One region of the Streptomyces sp. NPDC007095 genome, then DNA from elsewhere that is predicted to be linked to it. Evidence: riboswitches for the same ligand, from Rfam matches in the RefSeq annotation. Region 1 holds a riboswitch; the other holds the start of a gene.

The links. A riboswitch is a leader RNA that binds a small molecule or an ion and turns the genes downstream of it on or off. The one in region 1 is predicted to bind cobalamin.
Region 2: another riboswitch for cobalamin. It lies ahead of ABZ656_RS11920 (HoxN/HupN/NixA family nickel/cobalt transporter); the one in region 1 lies ahead of ABZ656_RS09075 (CbtB-domain containing protein).

What each region holds. Positions count from the first base shown of each region.
Region 1 is NZ_JBEYFS010000018.1:41,884-48,244, reverse strand. It holds gene ABZ656_RS09095 (GNAT family N-acetyltransferase) at 1-1,047, shown strand, start outside; gene ABZ656_RS09090 (hypothetical protein) at 1,066-2,184, shown strand; gene ABZ656_RS09085 (phytanoyl-CoA dioxygenase family protein) at 2,171-3,103, opposite strand; gene ABZ656_RS09080 (MFS transporter) at 3,227-4,537, shown strand; cobalamin riboswitch at 4,658-4,806, shown strand; gene ABZ656_RS09075 (CbtB-domain containing protein) at 4,841-5,062, shown strand; gene ABZ656_RS09070 (CbtA family protein) at 5,086-5,838, shown strand.
Region 2 is NZ_JBEYFS010000026.1:29,808-36,168, reverse strand. It holds gene ABZ656_RS11925 (YcnI family protein) at 1-538, opposite strand, end outside; gene ABZ656_RS11920 (HoxN/HupN/NixA family nickel/cobalt transporter) at 1,390-2,481, opposite strand; cobalamin riboswitch at 2,509-2,712, opposite strand; gene ABZ656_RS11915 (hypothetical protein) at 2,793-3,011, shown strand; gene ABZ656_RS11910 (ferritin-like protein) at 3,424-4,395, shown strand; gene ABZ656_RS11905 (class I SAM-dependent methyltransferase) at 5,151-5,921, opposite strand; gene ABZ656_RS11900 (aminotransferase class V-fold PLP-dependent enzyme) at 6,036-6,361, opposite strand, start outside.

The DNA of each region.
Region 1 (6,361 bases):
GCCGCCGCCCGCTATCTGCTGGCGCGCGACGCACAGGGAACGCCGGTCGCGGGAGCCGAGGCGTACGCGTTCACACGTCCGCCGCACCTGCTCTACACCCCCGCCGACCTGCTCGCCGGTCTGATCGAGGACGAGCGGCACGCCCAACTCGCCGCCCGGCCCATGGTGTTAGGCGCGGGCTGGTCGGAGTTCCGCGGCCAACTGCCGGGCCGTGAGGGAGTGACGGCACAGGAGCGCGCGCAGGCGGTGCACGCGCTCACCGCACGGACCCTCGACTTCGCCCGAACCGCCGAAGCGGACGTGCTCGGGTACTACTACCTGCCCCGGGCGGAGGCGCTGGAGGTCGCCGAGGCCCATGCCGACGACGGGGCGGTGATCCTCTATCACGACGTGGAGACCGTTCTGCCCGTCGGTCTGTGGCAGAACCTGGACGACTACTTCGCCTGGCTGCCCTCAGGCCGACGGCCCCGGGCCCGGCGGGAGAGGAGGGACTTCGGCCGCAGCGGGCGGACCATCCGGGAGGTCCCCCTCCCGGAAGTCGTCAAGGAGATCGCCCCGCTCAACAGCGCACTGATGCGCAAGCACGGACACGCGTACGGTGAGGAGCGCGCGGCAGTGGTGTACGACCGCCAGGGCCGCCACCTCGGCGACCGCAGCACGTTGCTCCTGGACGAGGACGCCGGGCAGCCCATCGGTTTCGCGCTGCGGTACCGGCACGGCGACACGCTGTATGCGCGCGTGGCCGGTTTCGACTACTCGGTGCCCAACGTGGCCGACTATTTCAACCTGGTCTTCTACCACCCCATCGAGTCGGGCGCCGGTCGCACCGTGCGGGCGATCCACCTCGGTCTGGGCACCTTCCAGGCAAAGCTGGCGCGCGGCGCCCAGCCTCATCCCCTGTACAGCGTGTTCGTGGGAGTGGACCGGCCGTTGGCGGCGGACGGGGCGAAGGTCCGCGAACGCAACCGGGCCGAGGCGGAGGCGTTCGGTGCCGAGTACGGCCAGTACGTGGTGGGTGGGTTGAACACCGACGACTGGCTGCTGTGAGCAAGGGGAGGAAGGCACATGCCTGATGTGAGGCATTTGGAGACGATCGACGACATCGACCGGGAGGCCTGGGACGCGCTCGCGCCGGGCAGTTGCTTCTACCAGAGCCACGCCTGGCTGCGCGGTCAGGAGCGGCCCGAGTTCGCCACCCCGGGTTACCTCACGGTCGAGGCCGACGGCCAACTCCTCGCCGGGACGCCGTACTACGACTTCCCGTCGGAGAACGCGCCGCCCCTGCCGGACGTGGCCGAGGGCCATACAGCGCTCAGGTTCGGTACCCGTACGGGCTACCACAACGAGTTCCTGCTGCCGAAGGATCCCGGTACGGCAGGGGAGGCACTCGACGCCCTGGTCGCCGGTGCCGCCGAGAGGGCCGCGACGCTCGGCTGCGACGCGCTGCTCTTCGACTTCCTCACCACCGACAGCCTGCGGTTGCTCGCGGGCCGGTTCGGGGTGCGGGCGCAGCTGCGGGCCGCCGAGGCCGTGGTGCACAACGACGGCGGCACCTTCGAGTCCTATCGCCAGCTGCTCGGCCGCAACGTCCGCAAGCGTGAGTACGAGATCCGGCGCTTCACGGACTCCGGGCTGCACGTGGAGACGGCCCCGCTGTCCGCGTGCGTCGACGAGTTCGCGCCACTGATCGGCCAGACCATGGACCGGTACAACGCCTCCCTCGACCTCGCGGAGATCCACACGTTCCTCACCGTGCAGGCAAACTGCCTGGACGACCTGAGCACGGTGTTCCGCTGTGTCGACGAGAAGGGGGAACTGGTCGGCGCCAGCCTGTGCTTCGCCTGGCGGGACACCTTCTACGCCCGGGTGGCCGGCTTCGACTACGGGCGGACGCGGAACGCCTACGAGTACTTCAACGCCGTGTACTACGAACCGCTCCACCACATGGAACGCAACGCGATGACCACGCTCCACCTCGGGCCTTCCGCCCTGAAGGCGAAGGTTCACCGGGGGGCTTCGCTGCACCCCCTGTGGGCGGCCGTCGTTCCCCTGCCGGCCACCGCGCCCGCCGGACTGCGACGGGACACGGTGGCGGACCAGGCTCTCGCCGACGCGGTGCGTGCGGAGGCGGGCGCCGGTATGAGCGAGGAGGAGTGGGACCTGACCCGCGTCACTCCCCTGTGAGGGAGGCCTCCGGGCCGCCGGGCTCGCGGACGGGCCACAGCACCGGGCAGAACTCCGGGTCGGAGTAGTCCGGTTGACCGGCGGGAGTCCTGCGGACCAGGAAGTCGTGTTTGTAGGGCTCCTGCCGGCCGTCGGACAGGGTGTGGTCGCGGTAGGCGTTCGTCCCGTCCTGGAGATGGAACGAGATGGCCCGGCGCGGCCGCGGACTGCGGTTGGCGCCGCTGCCGTGGTAGAGGAGGCAGTGGTGGAAGGTCATGTGTCCCTTGGGAATGTGCACCGGGACCTTCTCGACCACGGCGCCGTTTCGCTCCGCGTCACCGGTCAGGAGATAGTCGCGCCCCACGTCCCGAGGATCACCGACCGGTCGGGCGGCGCCGTGGCGATGCTGCCAGCGGTGGCTTCCGTTCACCATGGTGATCGTGCCCGACTCCTCGGTGCAGTCGTGGAACGGAATGAAAGCGGTGAGCATTTCGTCCGACGAGCAGGTGGGCCAGAAATACTTGTCGAAGTGCCAGGAGACAATGTTCGACTTCTCCTCGGCGATGGGCGGCTTGTAGATCAGCGTGGCCTGGAAAACGCGTATTCCAGGCGTCTGTGCCAAGCGGGCGGCCACCGCCCCGATGATGGGCTTCCGTAAGATTTTCCCCATGGTTTCGTCCTGGTAGTGAATGTAGTCGTTGTTGCGCTGGACTTCTCCGTCGGCGGGGGTCCAGTCGGCCAGCCGGTCCGGCCGCGTCGGAAGTACCCGACCGCGCTGACCAGCGTAATAGTGCTCGCTCGCCTCGGTCAGGGTGTCCACTTCGGCGTCGGTGAGCAGCTTCTCGGACAAATACCAGCCACGCTCCGAATAAAGCCGGACATCTTCCTCGGAGGGGAGCAGTTCGACTTCCTCGGCGGTAAGTCCTGAATGGTCGTACATTCCGCGACTCCTGTTACCGTAAAGGGGGTGCAACAGCGACATCGACTTGCACGGTAGCGGACCGCAGTGCGCCATGCTAGCGTTATCGTGATTTTTTTCATGAAGACTTGACCGGGGGTTGCGGTGGCCATATTCGACAGGGATATCCGAATCCTGATCGCGGACAACAAAGACTTCCGCAACATCTGGCTGGGAGAAACCTCGGCACATTTCGGCGGACAGCTGACCAGTTTTCTCCTACCCTTGATCGCGGTCACCCACCTCCATGCCGACGGCACGGGAGTGGGACTCGTGTCGGCGGTGCAGTTCGTCCCCGTCGTGGTGCTCTCGCTGGTCGCGGGCGTCATGGTCGACCGGTACCCGCCGCGCCGCACCCTCGTCACCGCGAGTGTCGCGCAGGGCGCGGCGCTGGCGGTGCTCGCCGCGTTCCAGGCGGCCGACGGGCTGAACTTCGGCCAACTTGTCACCGCCGCCGCCGTGATCGGTGTCGCCACCGTCTTCTATGAAGTCGCCTACCAGTCCACGCTGCCCAGGCTCCTGCCGCTGAACTCCATCGCCGCGGCCAACGGCCTGCACCAGGCGACGTATTCGGTCAGCACCCTCGCCGGTCCCGCCGCGGCCGGCTTCCTGGTCGGCCAGTTGGGGGTGTCGCCGACCCTGACGGTGGCCGCCGCGTGCTCCGCCGGTGCCGCCGTGAGCGGTCTGCTGTTGCGGGGCGTCAGGGCCCCTGAACAGCCTCGTGAGTCGGCGCTGAAGGCGATCGGCTCCGGGCTCCGCTACACATGGTCCCTGCGACCGATCCGGGACCTGTGCGTTCAGGCCGGCCTGTCGAACCTGCACGAGAAGGCCTTTCTGACCGTCTTCCTGGTGTTCGCCGTCCGTGATCTCGACATGAGCGGCACCACGGTGGGCGTGATCACCGGCATCGGCAGTGTGGGGGCCCTGATCGGTTCGCTCTGCGCCACCCGGCTCACCCAACGGTGGGCCGTCGGCGGTGTGCTGGCCCTGGGTGCGGTGCTGGCCGCGGTGGGTCTGCTGCTCGTACCCGCCGTCAGCCGGGCAGGCGGGTACGTCGCCGTGCTCGCGTCGGTCGCCATGGTGGTGAACGGCTTCGGTGTCGCGCTGTTCAACGTGTTCGCCGTCAGCCTGCGGCAGGCCATTCCGCCGGAGCACCAGATCGGTGCGGTGACCGCGAGCTACCGCCTCGTCGCCCTGGGCACGCTGCCCCTGGGAGCCGTCGTCGGCGGTGCCCTGGCCGACGCCCTGTCACCCGGCACGGCCCTGTGGGCCGTCGGGGTCTCCTACCTCGTCGTCTCCTTCTGGCTCACGTTCTCCCCCCTCCGCGGCGCTCGCACGCTGGAGGAGGCACAGAAGCTCGGTCGTACGACGGACACGCCCGAGTCCCAGGACGCGGACCGGTCCCCCTCGGTCTGAGAGCGGGGCCGGGGCCCGAACTCAACTGGGTTCCGCCACCGCTGACCCGCTGTTCACCCGGGATCGGCCACCTGGCGCGAGAGGAAGATCACGCCAGGTGGCGCGGTCTTGGCCCCGCACCCGACACGCGGTACGGTCGGTGCGATATCGATGACGGCAAGACGGAAGCCGGTGGGAAACCGGCACGGTCGCGCCACTGTGAACGAGAGGCTCCAGCCCGCTGGGACCTCTCGTGAGTCAGACCCGTAGCCGTCGTCCAGTGCACCACCGAGATGGGACGCGAACTCCCGAGGAGGTCCTGCCATGGCGCAGACCGTCGCCCAGCCGACAACCACCACCCCCGTCGTTCCCGCCAAGCTGCCGCTCAAGGCGATAGCTCCGTGGGCGGTCTTCTTCGGCATCCTGATGCTCGTCCTGCTGTACTTCGTCGGTGCCGAACAGGGCGCCACCTCCGTCGTCTCCGGCTCGGACGTCCACGAGTGGGTGCACGACGCCCGCCACCTTCTCGGCTTCCCCTGCCACTGACCGAGGGGAACCCCGGCACTCCCATGAACTCCGCGACGGTAAGAAATCTCCTCGTGCGGGGCATGCTCGCCGGCCTCGGTGCCGGCCTGCTCGCCCTGGTTGCCGCCTACTTCCTCGGTGAGCCGAACGTCGACAGCGCGATCAGCTTCGAGGAAGCCCACTCCCACGAGCACGAGATGGAGATGGTCTCCCGCTCCCTGCAGTCCACCGCCGGTCTCGCCACCGGCGTTCTGGTCTACGGCGTCGCCTTCGGCGGAATCGCCGCGCTCGCCTTCTCCTTCGCGCTCGGCCGCGTCGGCCGCTTCAGCCCGCGGGCGACCGCACTGCTGCTGTCCGGCTGCGCGCTGCTGGCCGTGTACGTCGTGCCGTTCCTGAAGTACCCGGCCAACCCGCCGTCGGTCGGCAACCCCGACACCATCGGCAAGCGGACCACCCTGTACTTCCTGATGATGGTGCTCAGCGTGCTCCTCGCGATCGCCGCCACCATCCTGGGCAGGCGGCTGGCACCGAGGATCGGCACCTGGTACGCCACCGTCGCCGCGGTGGCCGCCTTCGCCGTCGTGATCGGTCTGGCGTACGCGTTCCTGCCGGTCGTCAACGAGGTGCCGAAGGACTTCCCCGCCACTCTGCTGTGGCGGTTCCGTCTCTCCGCGCTGGCCATCCAGACCGTCCTGTGGGGCGGATTCGGCCTGGTCTTCGGCGAGTTGGCCGAGCGGTTGCTGAATCCCAAGCCGGTGACGGCCGCCGCGAGCCGACGGGTCGCCGTCCCCAGCTGACATGACCCGACACCCGAGTGAGGGCCCACGGAACCATCCGGGGGCCCTCTCGCGTTTTCCGGGCATCGACGCCGGCGGATCACGGACCTGACTCACGGAACCGAGCGACGGGGCGGGCACCACCCGGGCGAGGAGCGGAGGAACCGAGTGGCCAGACGACCCCGGCCGCGCCGCATCACCCTCGGCGGTCGTGAGGCGGCCGCCTCACGGTGGCGGAGTGCGAGCAGCTGATCGCCGGCCGGCGGCAGATCGGTGGTCAGAGCGCTCGGGTGCGCTTGCTCGCCCATGAGGCGAAGCGGACCGCACAGCTCCTCCAGGACCTGGAGACTCTGGTCGGGGCCCCGGCGGACTGCCGCGAGCAGGCCGGGAGGACGCCGACGGTGTGCTCGCCGTCATGCCCCGCCGACAAAGCCACGCCGCCGGATGCGGATATGCATACGGATGCGGACGTCGGCTGCCTGCGCTGCGCGATAGCTGAACTGCTTCGTCCGTCACCGGGACCTGGTCTCGTAAGTCCCGTACG
Region 2 (6,361 bases), on a different contig from region 1:
CTGTGAGCTTGAGGACCGGCGCCGGGTTCTCCGGCTCCTCGTCACCCTTCGCCGCCTCCTCGATCCAGCGGACGGTCTTGCCGTCGGAGTACGTCTGGAGAGTCTTGAAGGTCAGCTGGTCCGTGTCCTCGGGAAGCTGGCCGAAGGCCACATCGAAGTCCTCGAAGTGCCCGGGGTCGATCTTGCCGCCGGTCCAGGTGATCTCGGACACCGCGTCCGTGATGGTGCCGTCGTCGGTCTTGACCGGTGTCTTGAGCTTCGTGTTCGTGACCTTGGCCGTCCAGCCGTCCCCTGGGGAGACGAGGACGCCGAGGACGGGGTGGTCGGTGGGCAGGAAGACCTGCACCTTGGTGGTGGAGGCGGTGTCCTCCTCATTGGGGACCCGGAAGGTCAGGACGCCGTCGGTGGCACCCTTGGCGTAGCTGTCGGGGTGGACGGTGACGTGCGCGGACGCGATGCCCGCGGCGGCCAGGACTCCAAAGGCGGCCAGGGCCGTGACGGTGCCGGCGCGGCGCAGCGTGGTGCGTACTCGGGACATGGGTGGGTCGATCTCCGTGACTGGAAGGAGTGTGCCGGGGTCAGCTCGGGTACCAGGTCCCGGCGGCGGACCGCGCCGCTGCACCGCGTGCCGCAGGAGGACACGCCGCACTCGCCACGGTTCCCCGCCGCGAGGCCGTCCAGCCTCCCCGGCGTCCGGCACGAATGGGCACCCGCCGCTCACCCGCCACCAGGCCACCAGGCCCGGAACCAGCACGGCGGTTCGGCGCAGCAGCGACCACAGCGCGGCCTCCCCGCACCGCAGCCACCATGTCAGCACGAGTGCCGCACCGGCATGAGCGGCGGTGGCGTGCGGGGTCAGGGCGTGAGTGGAGGACATATGCATGCCGTGCATGACCATCGTGGTGTGCGGCCCTGCGGCGCCGAACACGAGGTGCAGTCCGCCCTGGGCGGTGAGCGTCCCGCCACCGATGGCCGCGAGCGACCGCTCCCGGCCGCCCAGCAGATACCCGGCCGCGAAGACCGGCACGAGCCCAATGCCCTGCACCCACACGAGCGGTGCCACACCGGTCGCCAGCGTGTGCCCCCCGGCGGCGAGCAGCACGCACAGCGCGGCGAACACCGCCGCGCGCAGGCTCCGTACCGCCGGGGACGCACTCATGCCCCCGATGCTGCCATGCGGCCGAGGGACCTTCTCCCTCGCCTGGGCCGTGAGCACCACCAGTGCGCCCTGTCCGGCTCGGCCTGCCCTCCTCTCAGGAGTCGGATGCAGGCGCCGTCCGGTTCCCGGCTCTCGCGCAGAGGCCGCAGCGACGAAGAGGTCGCAAGCACGGCGTCCCTGCTCTTCGCCGACCCGGACAGGCGGCGTGAGGATGGATCACGCGTCGAGTGTCAGCCACCCGCTCCGAGACGGGCGGACCACCGCTGTTCCACCCTGGCCAGCCGCCAGTACGCCAGCGCCGCCGCCCAGACGACGACGAAGAGGCCGACGATGACATAGCCCACGTTGTCCAGGTCCAGCCCGGCGATCCAGCCGGTCACCGCGTCGCGCAGATCGAGCTTCTCGTGCAGCACCCCGACCAGTTCGATGGTGCCGATCAGGAAGGCGACGGCGATGGACAGGCCGGTGATGGTGAGGTTGTAGAAGACCTTGCGCACCGGGTTGGAGAACGCCCACTGGTAGGCGAAGTTCATGAAGGTGCCGTCGAGCGTGTCGAACAGGCTCATCCCTGCGGCGAACAGCAGCGGCAGGCACAGGATCGCGTACCACGGCAGCCCGGCCGCGGCACCGCTGCCCGCCATCACCATCAGGGTGACCTCGGTCGCGGTGTCGAAGCCGAGACCGAACAGGAAACCCAGGGGGAACATCTGCCCGGGCCGGGTGATCGACCTGGTGAAGCGGCCCAGGACACGGTTCATGAACCCGCGCGAGTCCAGGTGCTGTTCCAGAGCGGCCTCGTCGTACGTCCCCGATCGCATCGCCCGGAAGACCCGCAGAATGCCGGCGAGCGCCACGAGGTTGAGCGCCGCGATGAGGTAGAGGAAGGTCCCAGAGACAGTCGTGCCGACGACCCCGAGAGTCTGGTGGGTACGGGAGTCGTCGTTGAGCAGTGTGCCGGCGAGCTGTGCGCCTCCCGCGACCAGGGCCGCCATGGCGACCACCACGCTGGAGTGACCGAGCGCGAACCAGAAGCCGACCGACACCGGCCGCTTGCCGTCGGCCATCAGCTTGCGGGTGGTGTTGTCGATCGCGGCGATGTGATCGGCGTCGAACGCGTGCCGCATGCCCAGCGTGTACGCGGTCACCCCTAGGCCGAGCCCGAACGCCTTGGAACCGACCTCGTAGTGCCCCGGCACGACCAGCAGGAACAGGATGCCGAACGCCACGACGTGCAGCGCGGCGATCACCACCAGCAGCCCGGCGGTACGGACGGTGTCCTCGCGCCTCCAGCGAAAGTGTGTGGACTCGGTGGGCAGGGTCATACGATCACGCTCCAGCACCTCGTGGATCACCTCGTGAAGTGCCGTGGCCGGTCTCCTGGCTTACGGGTGCGTGCGTGTCCGTCCCGGCCTTCCCGTCCGCCGGGCGGCGAACAGTGACCGTGCACAACTGGGATGGATACTCCCCGATCACAGTGGCGAGGGCCGCTCCGGTCTGAACCCCGCGAAGGGCTGTCACCGGTCTTCCCGAACACCACGGCTTGCCCACCGTACGGGCCAACACGCACGGCTGCACAGCTGCGCCGCCACGCAGGTATCCAAGATCACATCGGGCCACACGAGAGGAGGTCCCCGTGTGCCTCGTTCCCGCCGAGCACTCCCACCACCGCCTCATCGACGGACACCGGATCTGCCATGTCATCGACACCATCGGCGAGCCCGGCCGCATCCTGCCCCCCTGGGCCGAGCGTTTCTCCCCGCTCTCCTGGCCTCTCCGCCCTCCCCTCTTCATGGCCCCGCGGCAGACAGGCCCCCTCGCCGTACGTCGGACCTGGCGATCGCGACCGGCATGAACGACTCCGCTGTGCCCCAGCCCGCAGGGCCGGTCCGAAACGGGAGCCGTCCCGCGAATCCCGGTCACCTCAATTTGTATGTAGTCGGGGCCGATGGCCGCTTGGTTCCCGGCCCTGGACCGATGGCGTGGTGAGGCGCGTCGTGCGCTGCAGGCGCCACGGAGAGACCGGGCGAGGCTGCTAGCTTCGCGCACCTGGTTCGAGGGCGATGCCGGGATCACCGGCGGGTGCGGAGGCGGCCGTGGCGAAGGCGAATGGAATTCCCGAGGAAGCGGCCGGTGTTCCTGTTCGGCGTCGCAGCCTGCTGACGTCGGCTGCACTGGCGGCGGGCCCACCGGTCTCGGTGGCCGCTTGCACTCACAGCCCCCGGCGTTCGGAGCCCGAACGGTACGCCCCACCGCAACACGGGACCGTGGCCCGCCTGGTCGCCGTCCCGGAGAAGAACCGCGGCGTCGACTGGCTCAGATCGGCCCTTCAGGTGGCCGTGGAAATCGAGTTCTCCACCATCCCGCCCTATCTGTGCGGCTGGTGGTCCATCAAGAACCGCAAGTGTGATGCCGCCCAGCTGATCCGGCGCATCGTCTCCGACGAGATGTACCACCTCGGCATCGTCTGCAATCTGCTGGTGGGGTTGGGAGGCCGCCCGCGGATCAGGGAGTCGGCACCGGTCTACCCGGGTCCGTTGCCGGGCGGGGTGCATCCAGGGGTCGACGTGTACCTGTCGGGCTTGACCAAGGCACTCGTGCGGGACGTGATGATGGCCATCGAGGCGCCTGCGGCGCCACTGACCGACAGCGCGCGTGAACCCCTCAGCATCGGCCACTTCTACGACGAACTGCTGAAGGCGTTCCGGGTGGTGGCACCCGATCTTTCCGTCGACCGGCAGATGCACGAACGCATCGGTGAGGACACACTCAGACCCGCCAAGACCCTGGAGGACATCGAGCGCTCGATCGAGATCATCAAGGACCAGGGGGAAGGCACCTCGGTCTCCCCGGCCGACGGCCTGGGCGACGGCCACATGGCGCACTACTACGCCTTCGCCGAGATCTACCACGGCCGGCAACTGCGTGAGACCGGCGGCAAGTGGCAGTTCACCGGAGCACCGGTCCCCTTCCCCGACACACGGCCCATGTCCATGGTCCCGACGGGCGGCTGGAGCCGGCCGCCCGCCGAGGCCCGGCGGCTCCTGGAAGACTTCGACAGCACGTACACCGCAGTTCTGGAAGCGCTCGACACGGCGTGGGGCGAAGGCGACCCCCACAGTCTCAGGACGGCTGTGCGGCGTATGCGCAGACTGGAGGCTCCTGCCGTGGACCTGATGGAGATGCCCATCACCGGCGCCAAGGAGACCTATGGCCCTCAGTTCCGCCCCCGCGGATGACCCACGCCGGTCGGGGAGTTCCCGTGCCGTGTCCTACGGATCGGCCATACGACGCGTATCGTGACTGCGTCCTTGCTCCGCGTCCTCGAAAGCGGCAAGCCAGAGTACGCCGGTGCCCGCGCCGGACACTGCGTCCCGTCGTAGCCGCTGCGCGCAGAAGCCCCGCCGGAGCCCGCGGTGAGTCCAGGAGGACCGGCGGACACTGAACGTTCCGCTGGCAGCGCGGTGCATCGTCCGCGGCGCGTTGTGGCTGTGCGTCATGTCAGCGATGTGGCACGTGCGTTACGTCTGTGCAGGGCCCTTGCGCTATTCCTCTAGAGGGCTCAATCCTTCGGCTGACGCACAGGAGATGTACGGGAAAGACGTGAGGAAGCCGGCCCCGGCCAGGTCGGCGCTGGCGTCGGTGGGGCGGTGTAGTCCGACGTGCGCAGCAGGGGTCACTTCCTCAGTTTGGCACGCCCCTGACAAGACAAGACTTCCAGGCTGCCTCACGGACGTGGCGGGCACGAGGCGCTCGTAACCGAGCCACGTGGGCGGCGCCCCGGCGAACATTTCCTGCCGGAAGCACCGGAAATCAAGGTCCCATGATCGGTCATGGACCTCCTGCGTCGTCGAGAGCGGTATCCGTTCCGGACGATCCCGCGAGGCAGCTGCCGGGGCGGGAAATGCCGTGGCTGCGACCACCGGCCGCCCCTGAGGTTCAGCGCCGCGCCACGGATTCGACGTACTGGTTTCGCCGGCACCGAGATCGGCGGTCAGTCCTTGACCGCGACGAGGACGTGACTGTCGCCGAACTGCCAGACCGGGGTGATCCGTTGAAGTCCCGCTTGCCGCAGCAGCTCGATATGGCGGGCCAGCGTCAGGCCGTTGTCGTTTCCGCCCTCATTGCCGTGCGCCGACTGCCGCTGCCCGCGCTCGGCGAACAGATCGGCCAGTTCGGGGTCCTGAGCCGCCGCTTTCCACCAGGTTTCCCAGTCCTCGTGCTCGAAGGCCCGCAGCCGTTCCGCCCGGCGGCGTCCCACATGTGCGGTGAGGTGCGAGCAGTGCGGGCCGCCCTGGGGGAAATGGTCGCCGTTGACGAAGGCGCCGTCGGGACGCAGGAGCGCCGCCAGACGTCGGTAGGTACGCACGAGGGTCGGCTCGGCGAGGTAGTGGAGGGCGGTGGTCGAGACGACCGCGTCCAGGGGGCGGTTCAGAACGAGGTCATGGGTCCATCCGTCGCTCCCGATCACCGTGTCCACGTAGCGGGCGGCGCCCGGGTGGTGCGTACGGCCCAGCTCCAGGAGCAGCGGGTCCATGTCCACGGCGACGATCTCCGCGTCCGGCAGGCGTTCGGCCAGCCGGGCGGACAGCGACCCGGGCCCGCAGCCCAGGTCGAGGAGGAGAGGTCTCGTCCGGCCTGCCGTGACGTGCTCCACCACATCGCAGATCACGGTGAACCGCTCCTCGCGATCGACGGCGTACCGCTCCTGCTGCCGCTCCCAGCGCTCCACCCACAGCCTGGCCGTCGCCATGCTCACGCCCATCCGTCGCGCCACCTCTGTCGTCTCGCACCACGCGTCTCGCGCCTCGCGCGTCACGCACCATCGCGGCGCCAACCTATAAGATGGAAACGGTTTCCATTGGCGTCTCGCTGGCATTCAGCCCAACGTCGCGAGCACGGCGAGCAACCGGTCGATTTCCTCTTCTGTGTTGTACACATGGACGCTGACCCGTACGGAACCCTCCGCCTTGTCCGCGCCCGCCTGGCACAGGCCATCGGCCCGGACCATGAAGCCGTGGCTGAACAGGATGAAGCCGAGGTCGTCGGAGGGGATGTCGCGGTGGCGGAAGGTGACGATGCCGTGGCGCCGCTGGGCGGTGGAGTCGGCGGCCAGGCTGTGTCTGCAGCCCAGGATCTCGTAGGGCGCGAGGTGTCGGAGTCCCTCGGTCAGGCGGGAGGTGAGGGCGACGCTCCAGCGGGCGA